3 regions of the Parashewanella tropica genome follow, and region 3 is predicted to be linked to each of the others. Evidence: predicted binding sites of a transcription regulator. Region 3 holds the regulator's gene; each other region holds the start of a gene.
The links. The regulator MetJ, encoded in region 3, represses methionine synthesis genes. The targets are predictions, from matches to a motif close to TAGACGTCTAGACGTCTA.
Positions count from the first base shown of each region.

Region 1: the regulator MetJ is predicted to act here: its motif matches at 2,327-2,344, upstream of metK (methionine adenosyltransferase).
Region 2: the regulator MetJ is predicted to act here: its motif matches at 2,613-2,630, upstream of msrA (peptide-methionine (S)-S-oxide reductase MsrA).

Region 1 covers NZ_CP037951.1:679,470-686,649, reverse strand. The annotation lists gene E2H97_RS02845 (hypothetical protein) at 1-923, shown strand, start outside; gene metK (methionine adenosyltransferase) at 1,113-2,264, opposite strand; gene E2H97_RS02835 (hypothetical protein) at 2,507-6,031, shown strand; gene E2H97_RS02830 (serine/threonine-protein kinase) at 6,050-7,180, opposite strand, start outside.
Region 2 covers NZ_CP037951.1:2,348,909-2,356,088, forward strand. The annotation lists gene E2H97_RS10330 (thiamine pyrophosphate-dependent dehydrogenase E1 component subunit alpha) at 1-589, opposite strand, end outside; gene E2H97_RS10335 (hypothetical protein) at 1,000-1,296, shown strand; gene astE (succinylglutamate desuccinylase) at 1,423-2,457, opposite strand; gene msrA (peptide-methionine (S)-S-oxide reductase MsrA) at 2,665-3,144, shown strand; gene katG (catalase/peroxidase HPI) at 3,280-5,427, opposite strand; gene E2H97_RS10355 (ribokinase) at 5,470-6,405, opposite strand; gene E2H97_RS10360 (hypothetical protein) at 6,709-7,180, shown strand, end outside.
Region 3 covers NZ_CP037951.1:3,442,943-3,450,122, reverse strand. The annotation lists gene E2H97_RS15255 (ankyrin repeat domain-containing protein) at 1-1,121, opposite strand, end outside; gene E2H97_RS15250 (response regulator transcription factor) at 1,242-1,766, opposite strand; gene E2H97_RS15245 (sensor histidine kinase) at 1,759-3,009, opposite strand; gene metJ (met regulon transcriptional regulator MetJ) at 3,230-3,544, shown strand; gene E2H97_RS15235 (SprT family zinc-dependent metalloprotease) at 3,537-4,031, shown strand; gene E2H97_RS15230 (DTW domain-containing protein) at 4,047-4,520, shown strand; gene E2H97_RS15225 (DUF4124 domain-containing protein) at 4,524-5,024, opposite strand; gene E2H97_RS15220 (hypothetical protein) at 5,189-5,623, shown strand; gene panC (pantoate--beta-alanine ligase) at 5,709-6,569, opposite strand; gene panB (3-methyl-2-oxobutanoate hydroxymethyltransferase) at 6,584-7,180, opposite strand, start outside.

The DNA of each region.
Region 1 (7,180 bases), 1.5 Mb from region 3:
CTGAACCATCATGGTATTTATCTCCTCCTCTGATGGTTATCGTGTATCCATTTACGCTAGCAATAGCCTACACATTTTTGTTGCCATTAATTCAGCATATTGTTGATTCTTTAAAGTTTGATCTTATTGATTTAAGAAGACTCGAAAAGAAGCATGAGAATGATCTTAAGAAATTCAAGAGCCTACAAACTGTAAGTAAAGCTCAGGCTGAATCGAGTATTGATTACTGGAAAGAAAAGCTAAATCGCGATTTAGATAATTGGGATAAAAAGCGGGAAGAGTTTGAAAGTGACTTAGCTTACCTTAGAAGCGAAAAACATAATTTACAAACTTCTTTATCATCAGTAAGCGAAATTCGTGAAAGTCATGAAAAAAAAATTAAAAGCTTAGAACTTGAATTAAAAGAAACTAAGTCAAGACTCTCAAAAGAAAAGGAAAGGTATATTAGCGACATTGAGGAATACAGTTCCAATATGGCCTCTCTTGTATCATCTAATAAAAAATTAGAAGATGAGTTTAAAGCTCAAACGCTGATTACAGATAATTATGAAAAATTACTGCAATCACTTGATAAAGCAGAAATACAAATTGAAGAAGAAAAAAAGGTAACACAGTCTAAGCAAGAAAAAATAGAGAAAGTTATACTTGATAGCTCTAGGTTAATTACAATTTTAGAGGAAGCAAATTTCCTTAACAATTTAGGCTCTAATTACACCCATATATATAAAAGCGTTATATTTCCTCAACTTGAGAGAACAATTCTCCCAATTAAACAAAGACTAAAAGAAGAAGAAAATACTCTCAAAGCGGCAAGACTGAAAGAATCAATAGCTATAAAAGAATCAGAAAAAAATAAAGAAATTACAAAATTAAAAAATAACCTTCAACAACTAGATTCTCAATCGGTTTCGCTTTGGGATTAAAACCTACTTTTAGATTACAGATATAGCAATACATGTGGATGAGAGTGATAGTGTAATAAGACAACCGTCCGTGACAGGATGTCACGGTCGTCAGCACATGGATGTGCGTTTCTGTTGTCGCTTACACTATTACTCTTTAACTATGACTTAATTAGTTAAAAATTAGGTAAATAAATTTTGAACTAACGTTTACAAACCAGCATCAGCCTTTAACGCTTCAGCTTTATCCGTTGCTTCCCATGGGAAGATGTCACGACCAAAGTGACCGTAAGCGGCGGTTTGTTGGTAGATTGGACGTTCTAGGTTCAACATTTGTGTTAAACCATAAGGACGAAGGTCAAAGTGACGACGTACTAGGTCGATAAGTAACTCTTCTGAAACCTTAGCAGTTCCAAAAGTTTCAACGCTAATAGACGTTGGCTCTGCGACACCAATCGCATAAGATACTTGGATCTCGCAACGATCTGCAAGACCAGCTGCAACGATGTTTTTCGCCACATAACGCGCTGCATAAGCTGCACTACGGTCTACCTTCGATGGGTCTTTACCAGAGAATGCACCACCACCGTGACGCGCCATACCACCATAAGTATCAACAATGATTTTACGACCCGTTAAACCACAGTCACCCATTGGACCACCAATCACAAAACGACCGGTTGGGTTAATGAAATACTTAGTATCTTGATTTAACCATTTTGCAGGAAGAACTGGCTTAACGATGGTTTCCATCACAGCTTCGACCAAGTCATCTTGTGCAATATCTTCACTGTGCTGAGTGGAAAGCACAACCGCATCAATACCAACGATTTTGCCTTGGTCATAAGCGAAGGTCACTTGGCTTTTCGCATCTGGACGTAACCAAGGCAAAGTGCCGTCTTTACGTACTTCTGACTGACGCTTAACCAAAGCATGTGAATAGGTAATTGGCGCTGGCATCAGCACGTCAGTTTCATTACTAGCGTAACCAAACATTAGACCTTGATCACCGGCACCTTGCTCAGCAGGATCGGCACGATCAACACCTTGGTTAATATCAGGCGATTGCTTACCAATGGTATTTAGAATGGCGCAAGAATCTGCATCAAATCCCATATCAGAATGGGTATAACCGATTTCGCGTACGGTTTTACGGGTTAACTCTTCAATATCAACCCAAGCAGAGGTAGTGATTTCACCGCCAACCATAACCATACCTGTCTTAACGTAAGTTTCACAGGCAACGCGTGCTTTGGGATCTTGCTCTAAAATCGCATCAAGTACGGCATCAGAAATTTGATCCGCAATTTTATCTGGATGACCTTCTGAAACCGATTCAGAAGTAAATAAATGTTTTGCCATTATTTTTGTGCTCTCAGTCACTAAAAGAAGCTTCCACAACAATTAATTAACAACTGGAAGCGTTGACATCTAGACGGCTATTCTAAATGATTTGCAAGTAACTTTCACCCTAAAAGGCAAGGTTTTCACCATTTTCTCGATGAATGTGATCTAAAACGATGTACTTTTAATTTTACGCTTTAATAATTGAGCCGTATTCAAGTCAGCCAGTATTCAGTACAGCTCACATATAGTGCAATTCTGTGCAAATTTCTTTGGATATTATGCAAGTATCTAGTGACACTAACCCTACTCTTCAAGCTACCGACTCTTTCGACCTACAAGAACAACACAATGATAAGTGGCGTTTTCAGCAACAATACCTTGAGATTAAAACCCAATTTGAGCAAGCGCAATCACTCGTAGCGAAACCTAAATCAGTCCAACAATATCAAGTCGTATTTTTACCCTCTAATCCATTTCTGATCCGGCACTTTGCCGATCCTTCAACACCTACCCCCTGCTTTCCTAAGTATTCCGATTCTACATCTATAAAGTCTAAATATGCATTAGCTCAAATTAATCAGAAATTGATGCGACTGGAAGGCGAATACCAAAATCTATTCGGGATAAAAGACCAAATTCCCATTGAAAAAGTAAAGGATAAAGCGGCTGAACTCGCCCAACGCTATTTTATGGTAAGTAAAGAGTACAGTGACTATTTAAATAATCACCCAGAGGTCACTCAGTGGCTAAAATCGATGCCCAAAACTGAATTCAATAGTCAATCTGAATTCGGGCTCTATGTACTTCATACCCATATTTGCTATGGACTGTTCAGCAAAGTACTCTTTCTTGAGCATGAGTTTAATGTGGGCAATGAAATAAGAATTTGTTTTATTTGTTTATACTGTTCGTCTCATCTAGAAAGCGTTGAGCTAGCGAATGATAGAGAGAAGTTAATCTATCAGGGACTAGGGCAATTCACAGCTATTGCATGGCTAAAATTTCAATTTGATATGATTTCGATCCTTCATGGATCTCTCACCGTGAATTTAATCCCACAACAAAAGACTGATGGAACAATGCCTACCAATCTAGATGCGGGCGCTGTTTATCGTACAATTCACCAATTTATGATTCAACAACCCCCCCTTATAAGGGAGAGTTATAAAAAGTTACTTCAAGATAGGCCGACAATTGCCCCACTTTTAATGGAAGATCTAGAGGAAGTAAAAGACTACGTTGCAACACATACTTCTTTAACTTTGATGTTCCAACATTTTCAACAGCACCGACTCAAACACGAACTCCCACAAAATCAGATACTATTCATTCAAGACTGCTTATGGTTCATGTACTTTTTTTCAGAGACTAGTCAAAGTATTCCAGTACTTCATGCGTTATGCCGGCAACCCGTCGAAACCCAATACCAACTTGAGATTCTTTTTTCGGGGCTTGCTCAGCACATTGAATCCCTAAGTAAACAACGACATTGGCCTCAACAACACAAACAACTCGCTGCCACCATTCATCATTTGAAACAAAAAGTCATGACAGGACCAGCCCCAAGATATTCGAGTTTGGTACGGCTTCGTACTCACTTCACAACGTTGTGTGAAGCTCATCCTCAATTCAGCAAAAAAGACAAATTACTCACACTTCATGAACCTGAACTAAAGCCATTAAAGCGGCAAAAGAAACCTTTTCCAGAAACCCCGACTGATGTAGCACCAAAAACAAAATCACTGGAATTTAGGTCTGACACAGCCCTACAACATTTACTAAAAACCATTGCTATTTTCGAGAAAAAAGTAACCTTCAAGGAGAAAGAAATAACGGAAGAGCTCACGAAGCTTGGTAAGCACGACCCACTATATATAAGAAGTCATCAAGCCACACTTAACAAATCCAAAAAGAGCACGGATTCCGATCATGTAAAGTGGTATATGGAACACCTAGATACTCATCCATTTGCGCGTTTTGTTCTAACTGAGCCTCACATAAAGGTTCAAGCTGCTCAGCAAAAAGTATTAACTAAATACATGAAGAGTCACTTGGTATTTTTACAAACACGATTCCAAGTGTTATTGGCAGAATACAATCCAGCTAAGAACCCAGCAGAATTAGTTCACCTCAGTACGCAATTGTATAACGACCACGTTTCCCCGCTCGCCCCCATGGAGTTAGCTCAAAAGCGGCAAGAGTTACTCAGTCACCTAAAGCAACGTAATCATCATTTAACGCAGCTTATTCAAACCCAGTTAATGGTTGCTCACTGCAATACTTTTGTGAGTAACCCCAAGGAAACAGATGATGAAATTTTTGTTGTAGGTGCTGAGCAATATATTCAAGCCGTACAACAAAGGCTCAGTGCCTTTGAACTACTTTCAGCAGCCAAGCTGAAAGTAACGGATAAACAATATGCTGCATTTGTCGATGAGTTTGCTCAGCTAGTCTTTCACGGTGAACACTGCCAGCTGAACTATTTAATCTTTGAAGTCTGGCCTAATTCAAAACGATTTAATCCTGAAAATCATCAACAATTATTATTGATGAAAGTGTTGTTCGAACCTGATAATTTTCTAGCTCATTTACAAGCACTGGATGCAATTGAGTACCAGCAATACAGCTTACCTTCTTTAACTTTTCGCCTATGCTTGCTTTTGGCTGAACAGTATCAAGTCCACACTAGCGCCATAAGACAATGTCAGACCTTAGCTGAATTTAAGCAGCATCAACAAAAGTTACATGCCATTGAATTTACAATAAGCGAAGGTTGGCTACATCGCCATATCTACGCCTGTACCGAGACTGAAGCGTTAAACGTCGAAACCAGTAATACATTATTACAACTGATTATCCACTTTCCTCGCTTTGAAGTACTGAGCAAGCAACAACGCATGGAACAAGAGGCACAGAAAAGCCGCGCCTATATAGAGTCGTTACCACCAGCTCAAGTTAAACCAACAGCTGTAGTCAAACCGAAAGTTGCTCAGCAAATAAAAAGAAAGCCAACTTCAGAGTCAGCGACTGATAAAACTCCTACGCCAGAACCAGTAGTAACAGAGGAAGATAAGCTGTTACTTGGCATTGAAAAAATGAGTCAATCAGACCCACAATTGGCCATTGAGCGATTTACAGAAGTATTGACTACACACTCAGGCAATACTCAGTTGTGTATTCGTGCTCGAATTGGAAAGGCAAATGCTGCCATGCAGCAACTTAATCCGGTGTTAGATATATTACTTGATTTTTATGAAAATACGCTCAAATTTAATGAAGGTTTTCGTCAAGCATTAAATGATCATGAACTTGACCCAGACACAAAAATTGTCCATCCGACGCCTAAGTTATTCACCTATATGGTTAATCATTGCATATCTAAAATGCCTACATTAGCCAATCAATTACTTGAAGGAGTTAGACAAGCTCAACTGCATGTAGCCGATATTGATGCAGTCCCTTCCGATATCACCCTAGAGCCTAAAAGCCTAGATTTCTGCCGCCATGAAATTCAACTAATGGAACATAAAATTGTTAAATGCCTACAGCTACTCCAAGAATTTGAAACGCTTCAACAGCTACGAAAAGAATTTAACGTAAAATTAAGGGCTTACCATCAAACAAACCCAGGTAAAGATAAAGGTAAAACAGTAGGTGATATCCAAAAAACAACGCAAAAATATGAAGTATTTTCTAAAAAAGTCCAAGAAATGCGGCAATCGTTTTCAGAATTACAACACACTTGCCAAGTCATGAAAGGGAACACTGAACAAAAGGCATAATTTATCTACAGTAGGCAACTACCACCTAACCATTCGATACAGCGGAACATCAAGTGGATTTTTCGCAGGGTCTTTTAACAACAGCCTCACTTGACTCTGATATTCCGGTTTAATGTTATTCTCCACCCAATATCGAATATTTTCAGCACATTGTCGGGTAGCATTGCCCGGCTCAAGTATTCCTCGGTAGGTCAGCCGATGAAAATAATCTATGTGCTCTCGCTTATCAAAAGGTACTTGTATTGGTCTGTTTCTGTGACAGGTAGATTCCATCATTGATAATAATAAAGCATACTCATCGGTAGCCTTGTTCATTTTTTTCATTCGACTTTTATCTTGAGGCTCTAATGATTTCAAGTCTCGACTTAAAACCAGCTTTTTTGTTGTATAACCCAGAGTGTAATTCCTATCGAGATTTTGATTTTTATAGACCTTAGGGTGTACATGAGCATCTTTTAATAAATCAAACGTTGTCACGCTATCCAAATCAATCAGCACAACAGGTTCACCGTCATTAGCTATCACAAAGTTATCTGGCTTTATATCGCCAAAATAAATACCACGATGATGAGCCTCCATCATTTGCCGACAAAAAGGTTCAAACTGAGAAACAGATAGCTTTTTGTGTTTTGCAATGACATCCCTAAACACTTCTTTACCACCATCTGGTGCTAGTACAGTATTTCGATCGATGATGACGCATGGGCAAATCGACTTATAAGGACTAAGAAGTCTTAACACATAACGATTAAGTCTTATTTCAGCATCGGTAAATATCCTTTTTCCCTTAAGAATAACCAATTGAATCGTTTGCCCATCTCTATTATCGACAAATTTTCGACCACCCATAATAGGAATCACACTTTCATCCTGAGGATTATCATCAAAATCTGATTTTTCCCAACTTGTTGGTCTTGCAACGGGCTTAAACATATCTAATGGATCTTCAAATTTACTTTGCTCTGGGGTTTGTTCTGTTTTTGGTACTAGATGTTTCTTCAAGCGAGTGTCGGCAGGTAACGAGGTTCTTTTGTAGTATCTATCTCTTTTTTTTCTTGGGGGCGTTTTCCCTTCCGTTTTGGTGTGTGACTCTAAATGATCATACATTTCATTAGGCTTTAACCACCCAAGCATGGCTGCACCTATAAT
Region 2 (7,180 bases), 1.1 Mb from region 3:
CAGCGTGGAAATCACCTTCTGATGCAGCACCTTCACCAAAGTAACAGATAGAAACAGCCTTATCATTGTTCATTTTTAAGCTGTAAGCGACACCTGTTGCTTGTGGGATTTGCGTACCAAGTGGAGATGAAACCGTGTGGTAGTTTAATGCTTGGCTACCATAGTGGATAGGCATTTGACGACCTTTACCTAGGTCTTTGGCGTTACTGAACATTTGATCCATAAACTGCTCAGTGGTGAAACCGCGATAGCGCAACGCAGCTTGTTCACGATATTGAGCTAAGATAACGTCTTTTTCTTGTAGTGCAGCTGCACTTCCCACTACTGCTGCTTCTTCACCTGTACACGTCATGTAGAAGCTAATACGACCTTGACGCTGTGCGCCTAACATACGTTCATCCAATACACGGATGAAAACGCAAGTGTCATACATGCGCTTTGCTGTTTCTTCATTGATGCTTGGCAAAACGGCATCTTTATATACGCTGCCATCAGCTTGTAAGATTCTCAATGTTGGGATGTTTAGTGAATCCCTATCGAGAAAGCTGACGCTATGAACTATTTCATTACTTTGAGTTGCGTTGCTCATAATGTGCTCTGTTCTCCTTGAAATTGAATAAACGTCATTCAATATCAACTATTCTTATCGGCGGTATGCACCTTACGTTAAGGTATATACCGCTCGCAAGATTTGAGCTGAGTCACACTAGAATTTACGCTTAATTCGCTTGTATATTTAAGTTTACAAACAGATTTACTGCCAAACCATATAGAAGAATAATTCTTCGCAGCTTTAACAAGCATATTGAGTATTCAATAATTTAGATAAAAAAAAATTAACATGATCTTAGTAAAAGCGAACTTTAAACTAGAGGTAAGCAGTTAGAAAAGAATCAGTAGCTTTAATTTGTTTCTATCTAAGGTTGGGTAAAAATAGCTATTAAATGCTTGAAACGGAACTGCTTGCTGTTGATAAAGCTTAATTGAGGTAAAGCCACCATGAGTACCTTACAAATTTCTGCTAATAACCAACTTACGTATAATCAGCGTAGGGAAATGCAAAATGACATAGCAACGACACAGACGATAAAAACAATGTGGTATATGGTTAAATTACCTTCTGTTGTATTTGCTTATGTACCTGTTGCAATGGGTTTTTCATCATTGGCCACATTTTTAAATGCTATCAAGCCTAAGGAAAATGAACATTCACACCTTTGGAAAGTGTCTAAGGTAGTAACATTCATCGCGAATGATGCGTTAGAAGCAGTAGTGCCTTTTAAGGTAAATAAATAGCTGTGACACATACCTAAACATACATTTTTCATTTAAAAGACTTATAGAAAACGCCCCCGAAAGTAGAGGGGCGCTTTAGATTTGATAATCGTTGTAAAAAAAGTTCGATTTAGACCACGATGTTAACTATATCAATGCAGGTTCAGTCACAGGAAGCAACATAATTACTGCACGCTGCCCTACTGGAATATTGGCATTGGGGAATACAATCGCTTCTTCATCATGCTCAATTTTAACTTCCTCTCCGCCTTCAGTGGCTAACACATATCCCTTTGGAAAAGATCTAAAGTTTTCAACATCATTGGCAAAGTTAAATGCAAAGTCATCATGGTTTTTATTAATCACTCGACACACTTGATAAAGATTAACTTTGTCATTATCGAACTCTGAAAGCTCAAGGTCGGCCCCCGTAATTAAACGAGTAAGCATGGTATGAGTGGCAACAAAACGGGTCATATCGTTTTCACCGAATGGACGCACTTTACCCAGTTCAACAGTGAATGCATCAGCGCCATAACCATTAGACGAGAAATAGCTAAAAGTGGTCGTCGGCTCATGGTGGAATAAAATGGTATCTACGCCACAGGCTTCTAAAAACATGATCTGCTCAGCCTTATGAGGCTTACCATGACGGAAAGGATAAATGGCAAATTTCTCGTGCTTAGAAGCTCGAATCGCTGTATGCAGATCGTAATGTATACGATGGCGTTCACCAGTTACAGAAGTATAAAAACGATCAACATATTCTTCTAACTTCTTAGCTCGAATACGTTCTTGGTTTACTAAGCCTTCACCGCTTGAATGATTACCACTGAATAAGCGGTTCATGTTTTCTTCCACAAAGCGAGTTTCGTTGTGAATTGCAGGCGGATTACCAATTAAAAATAAGGTACGGTGCTTTACTTGAGTGCTTTGTTCTAGCAGCTCTTTAATTAACTGGTTGCAAATCTCGATTGGTGCAGTTTCGTTACCATGGACGGCACAAGAAAGCACAACATCTTTGTTACCTGCTTGCTTTGGTTCAAAAACAATCACACCTGTGTCCCAAACATGAACATCTGTGTGATCAGCAAGTTCAAAAGAAAATGATTCTGAAATGGTTTCTGGATTTGCAAGGGTCAATGAAAGGAAGTCTTTAGACTGCAGAAGTGTTTGAAGCACGTTCAACTCCTAGTTGTTATTTTTAACTGAAATAAAAATTAGATTTCAGGTTTCTTATATTTCTTGGCGACCGATCCTACCACAAATCAAACATTGAACGATTGAAAGATCTTTTTAAAAAAACTGCTTGATTTACTGAATCACAAAAAGCAATATAGACGTCTAGATAGTTAGACATTTATTTTAGTCGTTAGAGTGTGAGAAAAAATGGCATTAGCAACTTTTGGCGCTGGCTGCTTTTGGGGCGTAGAGTATTTCTTTAGACAAATTGATGGCGTTATCAATGCCACAAGTGGTTATATGGGCGGTGATGTTAGTAAGACACGCTATGAAGAAGTAAAGGCTGGTGACACAGGTCATGCCGAAGTAGTACAAGTTGAATATGATGCGTCAGTTGTGAGTTACGAAGAATTATTAGCTGTATTTTGGAGTAATCACAATCCCACAACCCTTAATCAACAAGGTGAAGATGTAGGTCACCAATACCGTAGTGTGATTTTTTATCATAATGAGCGGCAACGTGAATTGGCAGAAAAATCGAAGCAAGAGTTGATTGCTAGTGGTAAATGGGGCGAGCGTAGCGTCGTAACTGAAATTGTAGAAAAACAAGAATTTATTGCCGCTGAAGATTATCACCAAAACTACATTATTAAGAATGACTTACCGAGTTGTCATATTAGTTTTTAATCTTAAATTGATTTCATGCTATTAATAAGAGCAATAGTGTGAACACCAACAGAAGCACACATCCCTGTGCTCACGACCGTGACATCCTGTCACGGACGGTTGTTTTATCACACTATTACTCTTAGCTAATCCACCTCACACATCAAACCTATCGGCATTCATGACCTTAGTCCAAGCTGCAACAAAATCTTCAACAAATTTTTGTTGGTTATCATCTTGAGCATAGACTTCAGCATAAGCACGAAGTATTGAATTAGAGCCAAAGACTAGATCAACACGAGTTGCTGTCCACTTAACGTCACCCGTTTTGCGGTCTTTGATTTCATATGAATTCTTTCCTGTAGGAATCCAACGATAACTCATATCAGTCAAATTCACGAAAAAGTCGTTAGTTAATGCCCCTTCTCTATTGGTAAATACACCATGCTTAGAACCATTATGATTAGTTCCAATCACTCGCATACCACCTATTAACACCGTCATTTCACAAGCGGTTAATCCCATTAATTGTGTACGGTCTAACAACATTTCTTCAGGCTTTACAAGGTAATCAGCTTTCAACCAATTGCGATAACCATCATGGAGTGGTTCTAATACTTCAAACGATTCTGCATCCGTCATTTCATCAGATGCATCGCCACGACCAACCATAAACGGAACTTTGATATCAATTCCTGCTGCTTTTGCTGCTTGCTCAACTCCAAGGTTACCAGCAATAACAATGACATCAGCGACACTCACGCCACTTTCAGCAGCTATAGGTTCAAGTACTTTTAATACCCTCGCAAGGCGCTCTGGCTCGTTTCCTTGCCAATCCTTTTGCGGAGATAAACGAATGCGAGCGCCATTAGCCCCACCACGGTTATCTGAATGACGAAACGTTCTCGCACTATCCCATGCAGTAGAGACCATTTCATTAATCGTTAAATCAGTTTCTTTGATTTTAGATTTAACCGCTTCAACATCGTAATTTGTATTTCCAGCAGGAATTGGATCTTGCCAAATGAGATCTTGTTGCGGGACATCAGGGCCTATATAACGAACTTTAGGTCCCATATCTCTGTGGGTGAGCTTAAACCAAGCACGTGCAAAGACTTCTGAGAAATATTCAGGGTCATTATAAAAGCGTTCAGAAATCTTCTTGTATTCAGGGTCGATTTTTAATGCCATGTCGGCATCAGTCATTACTGGATTATGACGAACATTTGAGTTTTCGACATCGACAGGTTTATCTTCTTCCTTGATATTTGTTGGCTCCCATTGCCAAGCTCCCGCAGGGCTTTTTTTCAGTTCCCAATCTAAGTTGAGTAATAATTCAAAATAACCGTTATCCCATTGTGTTGGGTGAGTTGTCCACGCGCCTTCTAATCCACTCGTCACCGCTTTACTACCTACACCACCATCTTTTAGCCAACCAAAACCTTGGTTCTCAAGTTCTGCGGCTTCAGGTTCTTCACCGAGTAACGACGCATCTCCATTTCCATGGCATTTACCAACTGTATGACCGCCAGCTGTTAACGCTACGGTTTCTTCATCGTTCATTGCCATACGCTCAAAGGTGACACGCATGTCTTTTGCTGTTCTAAGTGGGTCGGGCTTGCCATCCACACCTTCCGGATTTACATAAATCAGCCCCATCATTACAGCCGCTAATGGATTTTCTAAATCACGTTCCCCTGAATAGCGATTATTTTCAGACCCTGTTGGCGCTAACCATTCTTTTTCAGAACCCCAATAAGTATCTTTCTCTGGGTGCCAAATATCTTCTCGACCAAACCCAAAGCCAAAGGTTTTAAGTCCCATAGATTCATAAGCGATGGTTCCTGCATACGCAATTAAATCAGCCCAACTTAATTTGTTGCCATATTTCTTTTTAATTGGCCAAAGTATACGCCGAGCTTTATCTAAATTCGTGTTATCAGGCCAAGAATTAAGCGGAGCAAACCTCAAATTACCAGTACCTGCTCCACCACGCCCATCTGCGATTCGATATGTTCCAGCCGCATGCCATGACATACGGATCATCAAACCACCATAATGTCCCCAATCGGCTGGCCACCAGTCTTGGCTATCTGTCATTAAAGCAGTGAGGTCTTGCTTTAAGCTTTTGAAATCCAGCTTTTTCACTTCAGCTTGATAGTCAAAGCTCTCACCAAGAGGATTGGTCTTGGAATCATGCTGGTGAAGAATGTCTAAATTTAAGTTATTTGGCCACCAACTCGTATTTGAATTACCAGATTTTGTCGTTGCTCCATGTGTGAAAGGACATTTACCTGAAGACATATTAAAGCTCCTTATTGGATTTAATTTTGCACTAACTACAAATTATTTTTTTGATTCGTTCTTTCTATCTAGATATCGACGCTTGGCTAAATGAGGTTCAGGCATATATGAGGCACCAACACCCTCAACAGCCGTTGATGCATAAGCATTAGCAAACTCAACGGCTTCAAAAAAGTTGTAACCCTTTATGTAATGAGCAATGAATGCGCCGTTAAAGGCATCCCCTGCGCCAGTGGTATCTCGTACAGCACATTGATACGCAGGAGAAAAATAAGTCCGATTCTCATCCATAGCGAATACACCAGTGCTTCCCAAGGTTATAATGACTTTGGAAATTCCGTACTTTTTTTGAATGATTTGGGCTGCTTGGTGTGCAGACATTCCATCATGAACATTTGCACCTGATATCTGGCTTGCTTCAAATTCATTGGGGGTTAAAACGTCCACTTGTTGAAACACTGATGCCATTTCAGGCTCAAAAGGCGCGGGATCAAGTAAAACCCAAACATTAGCTTGCTTAGCTATTTCGATTGCCTTAGCCACAGCTGCAAGATTATTTTCAAATTGAATCGCTAGAAGATTGGCAGAGGCAATTTTCTCTTCAAATTGTTGAACCTCTTCAACACTTATATCCTTATTAGCTCCAGCCGAACTCACAATTAGATTTTGAGCATCCGATTGCTGAATAAATATATGAGCAAGTGCTGTGTGCAGCTCAGATTCAAGTAAAAACGTTTGCTGCCGAGTTCTTTGCTTTAGAAGTACTCTCAGGTGATCAGCAAATGCATCATTACCAACTTTAGAAACTAAAGTTGTACTTGCACTATTTTTACTGCATGCGTAAGCCTGATTGGCTCCTTTCCCGCCACAACTGAAGAACGTATCTTGAGCAGACTTGCTTTGACCTAAAGTTGGAAACGTATCGACAAATAGACTGATATCTAGATTGATTGAACCAAGGAAAAATGCATCTGACATTTCATTGCTTGCTCGATAAAAAATCAATAATAATGACTATAGCTAAATTTAAGATGAATGGAGCAGTAAAAGTTAAGTAAAAGTCGCTTTTAAACCAAGAACTGACTTATTTAGAGAGCTCACTCCCTCTCCCCCTTGAAACCAACCAAATTTTGTAGAGCTAAAGCCTTATTTTTAATCACCTTAACTTACTAAAATTTATTATAAAATATTAATGAAGCTTAATTTGAAGAACTCAATAAATACCGCCATTATTAACCTAATAGATAGAAGGTTTGTACAGCAAAAGGATGCTGATAATTTATGGCGAGTACACATATCCCAAATAGTAAACCAATAGAGGTTCCTGAGGCCTCTCGGGGTATGCTTGTACTTCAACTCAACTGTAGACTTGCAACGTTCAAATACGGATCTTTAAAAGTCGACTTTAGTAAAGATTATGTAAATCAATATAAAGTTGCTGCAGATACTTATGTTTTTCAGCATGACGGCATCGAATTTAGAGTGAATACAAAAAACGGTGAGATAAGCATCACCGCCGAAAAAAACCGTTTATCAAAATTCTTTACTAAAGCATTATTCAAAAGAGCCTACACGAAAGATCTAGAAACGGGTGAAACAACAGCTTTAAGAGATTTGTCACATTACGCAGCAATACATCAAACGGATAAACATCATCAAGTTCTCAAGCCTCTCACTGCATTTATAAAAAATGATCCAACGGTCGTAGAGTCCCTCACTCATTCTAAACCTGTTACGCGACGTTACAATGATG
Region 3 (7,180 bases):
GGAAGCTTAGCAAGGTATGGGTGATGTTCGAATAACTTGACCAGTTCTTCTAAACTCTCGGCACTATCGATGATTTGAGCTGCAAGAATAAAACTTGTGTGAGGATCGGATGAAAAATCGGCTTTAACGATATCATCGGCCTTAACAGTCCTTATGCCTTCGGTTGCCGATTCATAAACATAGCTGCCCATCATTTTTAATATCGTGCCAGACGTTTTTTGCTCGGAAGCCATTTGAGGAAAGTTAATCAGAACCTCGGGTTGGTCTGAAGTGACTTTGTGAAAGAGAGATTGGATGAAATACAATTGCTGAGCTTGAAATTGCTTCTCTAATGGTACTTCTGTCGGCAACTTGCTACATTCATCGTACTCAGGTGGCTTGCACATAAGGTCGAGAAATCCACTGGGTAAAGTGGCATGTGAGTGAGATGCAGTACGACATAATTGGTGTGAAACAAAGTAGGGTTGTAACCAAGCGCTGGCCCATGCTTTACACTGCAGTAGGACTTCTTTCTGTTGAGATATTCTTTGTGTAAAGGGTAAGCTTTTGGGCTTGACTGCAATAAAACCACATTGATAACAAATGGTGTTGATCAAGTAATCTATTTGCCCTTTTGAAAGCGGCTGTTTAAATGTTTTCTCGGCATTTGCAATGAGCCATCCATTTACGGCGTTAGCTACTAGTTTTTGACCTGTGGCTTGTAGCAGTTGCTCACCTTTTGATGAGCATATGACTAAAGCCATTAGAGCAGTCTTAGCGCAGGGTTTTTCTTCCCAAATATTACAACCAGGTGCAAACCATACTTTTATGGCTGATTGTTTGTCTTGTTCCGCAATGCTTGGGTCATTGAGCATTTGCAAGAAAAGAAAAGTATCTGTGAGAAAGTCTTCTGCTAAAAACACTTTTTCGTCGAGTTGATGGACTTGATTGCTTAATTTTTTAAGGGCATTCCAGTGTGAACCATCCATTCTAGGGCCGAGAGAACGTATAGATGAATCTAATAATGTTTTAAACCCTTCTAAAAATGAGTAGCTTTGTCCTTTAATCTCGATTGTCGTGCTGATTGGGTCGCAAAAAACATAGGTTGATGTATCGACCGTTACTGATGTTGCTGCAGCCATTGTACTTCCTCACAAGATCATAAGTGCAATGGTTAGTTCAGAAAGCTGTAAATACGTTTAGTTCTGTATATTAAAAATAATTAACCTTTAATACAGAGCTGGAAGTTTACTTTTTGTATCCTAACTGGGCTTTTTAGCGAGTTTCCTTTGTAATGTACGGCGATGCATTCCTAACTGTCTTGCCGTTGCCGATACATTGCCATCATTTGCGTTTAAAACTTGATGAATATGCTCCCATTCTAGACGTTTAGGGTTCATAGTGACATCTTCATTAACGAGTTCATCAACATCGACTTTTTGTTCGTTTAACGCCATTAGCAAGGTTTGTGTATCGGCAGGCTTAGCAAGATAATTATCAGCGCCTAAACGAATCGCTTCAACGGCAGTAGCAATACTGGCGAAGCCGGTGAGTAGCACAATTTTCGCTTTAGGCAGCATAGCTCTGAGAGGTTGTATTAGGTTTAATCCGTTTTCCTCTTCGAGTTTCATATCCAGTAAGATATGGCTAGGGCAATGCTGTCTTGCTAGTAACAAGGCTTGAGTTCTATCGTGGCAGGCTTGTACTTCAAATCCATGACTACTTAAACGTCTTTGTAAAATTAAGGCTAAGCTGGTGTCGTCTTCAATAATAAGCAGTTTATTCATGGTTTGAATCTTTAGTGTTCGAGATTGTAGGTAAAGTTATCGTGGCAATGCAGCCTTGTGTTGGGTGTTGACTTAAGCTCAAAGACCCTAAGTTCCGTTCTAAACTCGCATGCGTCAACATCAATGCAACGCCAAGTCCTTTTTCACTTTGGACAAATTGTTTGCCTAAGTACGGGCGTAAACTTTCATCAATGCCACTGCCAAAGTCGCGAATGAGTATTTGGCATTCATCTTTTTGATTGTGCTGCGTTGATATTTCAAGCTTTGCTTGTAACATTGCCGCTTTTGACGCTTTGCCTGCGTTATCTATCAGGGTTAACAGTGCGGGTAATATACCATGGTCAATATTCAGTACCGATGAGTTGTTTTCATTGATTTGCCAATCAATTAGGCACTGAGGTAACAGTAACTGTGCTTTCTTTTTCGCATCATAAAGTAAATTATTGACCGCTACCTGACGTTTTTTGCCATCGCGAATGGCATCCGTAGCCAGTCGTAATTCTTGAAGGCTCGATTCACAACGAGACAAGTTATTTCCTAATTCTTCTAGTGCTTGCTCTGAGGGGGACTGTTTTAATTCGTCTAGCCATAATCGCATCGTGCATAAGGGAGTGGCTAATTGATGCGCCATTTGCGCTGATGATGCTCCTAAGGCAACGAGCTGCTCTTGTTTAAGTTGTGCCTCCCGCATGGCGCTGACTTGAGAGTCCCGTTGCTTCAGTTTTCTGGAAAATAATACCAACCCTGTATTGAGTACCACAACTGATAAAATAAAGTTCAGCCACATACCAATGTAATGGGAGCTCATACCCATTTGCGCCATATGTTTCATGTGGGGATCGAAATACAACATCACACTATAAGCAATGCAATTCATACCGCTAAACAGCCAAGATTTTCCTGGCGACATGGTGATACTGGAGATGGCAATGGGCACTAGCAAAAATGAAATGAAGGCGTTAGATGCCCCGCCAGTGAGATACAGCCACGCCAACCAAAAACTATTATCTATCAGTAACAGGTATAAGTGTTGTGAGCCAAACTCCTTAAGCTGGTTGATTTTACGATGACTGATGAGTAAATAGCCGAGTTCAATAATAAACAAATACATCAAAATCGAAGATTGATGCGTTAGCCCAAACCAGTCGCTTAATGCATAACTGAGGATAAGGCGAAACCCCCATCCAAGATAACGAGAGAAGGTTAATATTAGCTCAAGCTTATTAATGTTTAAGGCATTCATGTTTTTTGCAAGCTTTTGGTTTTAATAGTAAATATTTTTTTGAAAACGTTGAGGCTTAAATGATAACAGTAACTCAATAACAAAAGATGTCTTAAGACAATTTTTGGTAAAAAATTGAAAAGAATTGTGATTTTTTCAGTGTGAATATCGCGTTATAATTGACTACAAATGGTAAGGGTATAAAATCCTTCTCTAATAATTAAGCTAAAAAGGTGAAGCAATGACCAAGTGGAACGGAGACTATATCAGTCCATACGCAGAACACGGAAAGAAGAGTGAACAGGTCAAAAAGGTTACCGTATCAATTCCACTAAAAGTGTTAAAAGTGTTAACCGATGAGCGTACCCGTCGTCAGGTTGGCAATTTGCGTCATGCCACTAACAGTGAATTACTGTGTGAAGCTTTCTTACATGCCTATACAGGGCAACCACTGCCATCCGATGAAGATTTATCAAAAAGCCAACCAGATAGCATTCCAGCTGAAGCCAAAAAATTGATGGATGAAATGGGGATCGAGTGGGAAGAGCTTGAGTAATTCCTCTTTAGAAGCCTTATTTGAACAAACGCTGCATCAGGTTGAGTTGTGCTATCAACAAGCAGAACAGGTGTTGCAGCGTTCATTTCCTCGCCCTGAGATCAGTTTTAAGCTCAGTGGTCGAAGTGCTGGAATGGCACATCTTCACCTCAATAAACTCCGCTTTAATCAACAAATGCTTCAAGAAAACGGCTGTGATTTTATTAATGAAGTCGTGCCCCATGAGATCTGTCATTTGTTATGTCATCAACTGTATGGACGAGTGAAGCCTCATGGTAAGGAATGGCAAAGCTTGATGTGGAATCTGTACCAACAACAACCGAAAACCACTCACAGTTTTGATGTTGTTTATCGTCCGCAACAAACGGTGGATTATCAATGTGGTTGTGGCGTTGTGCAGCTCACGATTCGACGCCATAACAAAGTGGTGCGCAATCTGGCTTCTTATCGGTGTAAAAACTGTTTGCAGACGTTAACAAGCTTATAGGTTTGGCATTTTTGTATGAATATCATTTTGTTGACCCATCAAAGAGAAGTGTCTAAAAAGACCAATACAGGCGCTTTGGTGGTTGAGGAATTAGGAACAAAAGCAAGTGTTGTTGTGTGGGAAAGAACAAACCCAGACCACAAAGTACTGCAACACATTGAAAAAGGCACAGCGGCTTTGCTTTACCCTACTGAGGATAGTCAAGTTGTATCTAAAGAAAGCGATTTTGAAACTTACATCGTCCTTGATGGTACCTGGCAAGAAGCTCAGAAGATGTACAATAAAAGCCCTTACCTTAAAGCCCTTCCGAAAGTGAAGATTGAAACTTCAGCTCAGTCTATTTACCAGTTAAGACGAAATCAGCGCCAGAATGGTTTATGTACGGCTGAAAGTGTTATTGAGCTGTTGAAAGCAAAAGGATCTTCAACAGCAGCGGATCAATTACAGTCAAAATTGATTGAATTTGTCGCTAATGTTGAAAAAAATTAGGCTTTAGCTTTTTGAGTTTTCATCAATCTGTAGATAATGCTTAGACAGTGCTTTAATTTTGGCTTGGTTGATGGCATTTAAAGAATCAAAGTGCTGGTGGATTTGCTGTATTTTATCAAGGTATTTGGGGTTGTCGGCGGGGATATCTTGCCAATAACGGTTACGTTCAATTTCTTGTAGTTCACCGCTTTTTACCACTTTATTGAAGCTGATTTCTCGTTTTAAGCGAATGATCTCGCTTCGAATGAGCTTTAACAGTTTCTCTCGGCTCACGGTGCCTTTTCTTAATAAAACTTTTAGAGGATCTTCTTTACTGGATTCTTTATCAAGGTCGATTTCATTGATGATGCCAGATTGATATTCAATTTGTTGGCGTTTATAACCATTTGGGCAAGTGGTTTGAGTGTAAACGACTTTTTCCCCAAGAGTACATTTTAGAAAGCTATTGGCTAGAGCTGCATGGGAGAAAAATAGCATCAGTAAAGTAACCGCAAACCTAGCCATTGTTGTTGATTCCTTTCAGGTGTGTCCATTAAGTTAGAGCTTCATCCTGCTCTAACATCCATCATATTGTTCAAGCATAATACAAAAATTTGACGGTTTACAGAAAATGTTAATTTTTTGACTATACTCAGATTTTGTCATCCGAAAATGAAGTACAAGGAAGTATGATGAGCGTCGGATCCATTAAACCATCAAGCATTCAGCAACTGTTATCTCGTCAACAACAAGGTCAAAACCGTGGTAGTAAACTCACCACTAACCAACTCGCCGTTCAAGGGCATATTTTCCGCATAGATCAATTTTTAAAGGACACTGAAAGTCGTCTACTTTCATTATTTCAACATGTTGATTTAATGAAGAGCGAGCCTGAAGTGACTGATGGAAGTTTTATCAAGGCTATTCCCAATACCATGACGGCAATGACAGATTTAGATAACCTTAAGCATCAATTGGATTATCATTGCAAGCAAAATTCGAAAGTGATCAAGACGGTTTCTAAACTGGAATTACGTGAGTTAGATGGCGTAGTGAGTGCGAGAATGGACTTGGTGAATGAAGCCATTCAAATTGATTGGAAGCAATTTGAAGATAAGCTTTAATCACTTAGGATTAAATGCCCCACCTCTTGTGGCGAGGTGATTGATTATGAAATGGCACGATTGTGATAGTCGTGCCATTTACAGCTTAATCTACTTTTCTTGTAAAACACTCATTATCTATGAGTCTAGCTTTACCTAGCCAAGCGGCGACCAATACCACCAATGACTCATCTTCTGGGGTAATTTCATCAAGAGTATCAGCATGGCGGACAATCAAATAATCCGGTTTTAGCCCCGATTCCACCAATGATGCTTTAGCATGATCAATGGCGGTTTCAATTGCTAATCCGTTTTGAACTTCTTCAATCAACCAGTCCAAGGTTTGTCTAATAGCGGCTGCTGTTTCTCTTTGCTCCTCGGTAAGGTAATTATTACGAGAGCTCATGGCAAGACCATTAGTTTCACGGTACGTGTCGACACCAATGATTTTGATGGGCAGATCTAAGTCTTTCACCATATTTTTGATGATAGCTAACTGCTGATAGTCTTTTTGACCGAATACGGCTACATCAGGCTGAACCATATTGAACAGCTTGAGGACGACTGTGGCAACACCAATAAAAAAGTGAGGGCGACTTTCACTTTCACCGCAGTGACCAATCACATCTTCAGGAACGATTACTTTAGTGCTGTTTTCAGGTCCTTTCGGATAGATCAAATCCGTGGTTGGAGTGAACACCAATGCAGTTCCCACTCCCTCTAAAGCCTTTAAGTCTGCTTCAAGTGTTTTCGGGTAGCTGTCTAAATCTTCATGAGCGGCAAACTGAAGCGGATTTACGTAAATCGAAGCCACGACATGATCGGCATGTTTAAGGGCTGTCTCGACGAGAGACAAATGACCTTGATGTAAGTTGCCCATGGTCGGAACAAAGGCAACAGTCTCTCCCTTGGATTTCCACGTCTGAATTTGCTCACGAAGTTCGGTGAGTTTTGCTGTAACTTGCATTGCTAACTCACCACTTAATTGAACGTATGTTCTTCAGCTGGGAAAATACCATCTGCAACTTCTTGAATATAAGCTTTAACAGCAAGGCGAATATCACCAGTCTGCGCTAGGTAGTTTTTAGAAAACTTCGGAATATAACCGCTGGAGATCCCAAGAATGTCGTGCATGACTAAGATCTGACCGTCTGTATCTTTACCTGCACCAATGCCAATAACCGGGATGGTTAACGTCTCTGAGATAGTTTGTGCCAATTGAGCAGGAATGCATTCCACAACTAATAACTGCGCACCCGCTTTTTCAATCGCTTTTGCTTCTTCCAAGATGCGCTTGGCGTTTTCATCGCCACGACCTTGAATTTTAAAGCCACCAAATACATTAACAGACTGCGGCGTTAAGCCTAAATGGGCACATACCGGAATGCCACGTTCAGTAAGCATGGTTATGGTGTCGAGCAGCCAATGACCGCCTTCCAGTTTTACCATGCTTGCGCCTGCTCGCATCAACTTGGCGGCATTTTCCATGGTTTGCTCTGGAGTGGCGTAACTCATAAAAGACATGTCAGCGACAAGAAGGGCACGTTTTACTACGCTGGCAACACAGCGTGTATGATA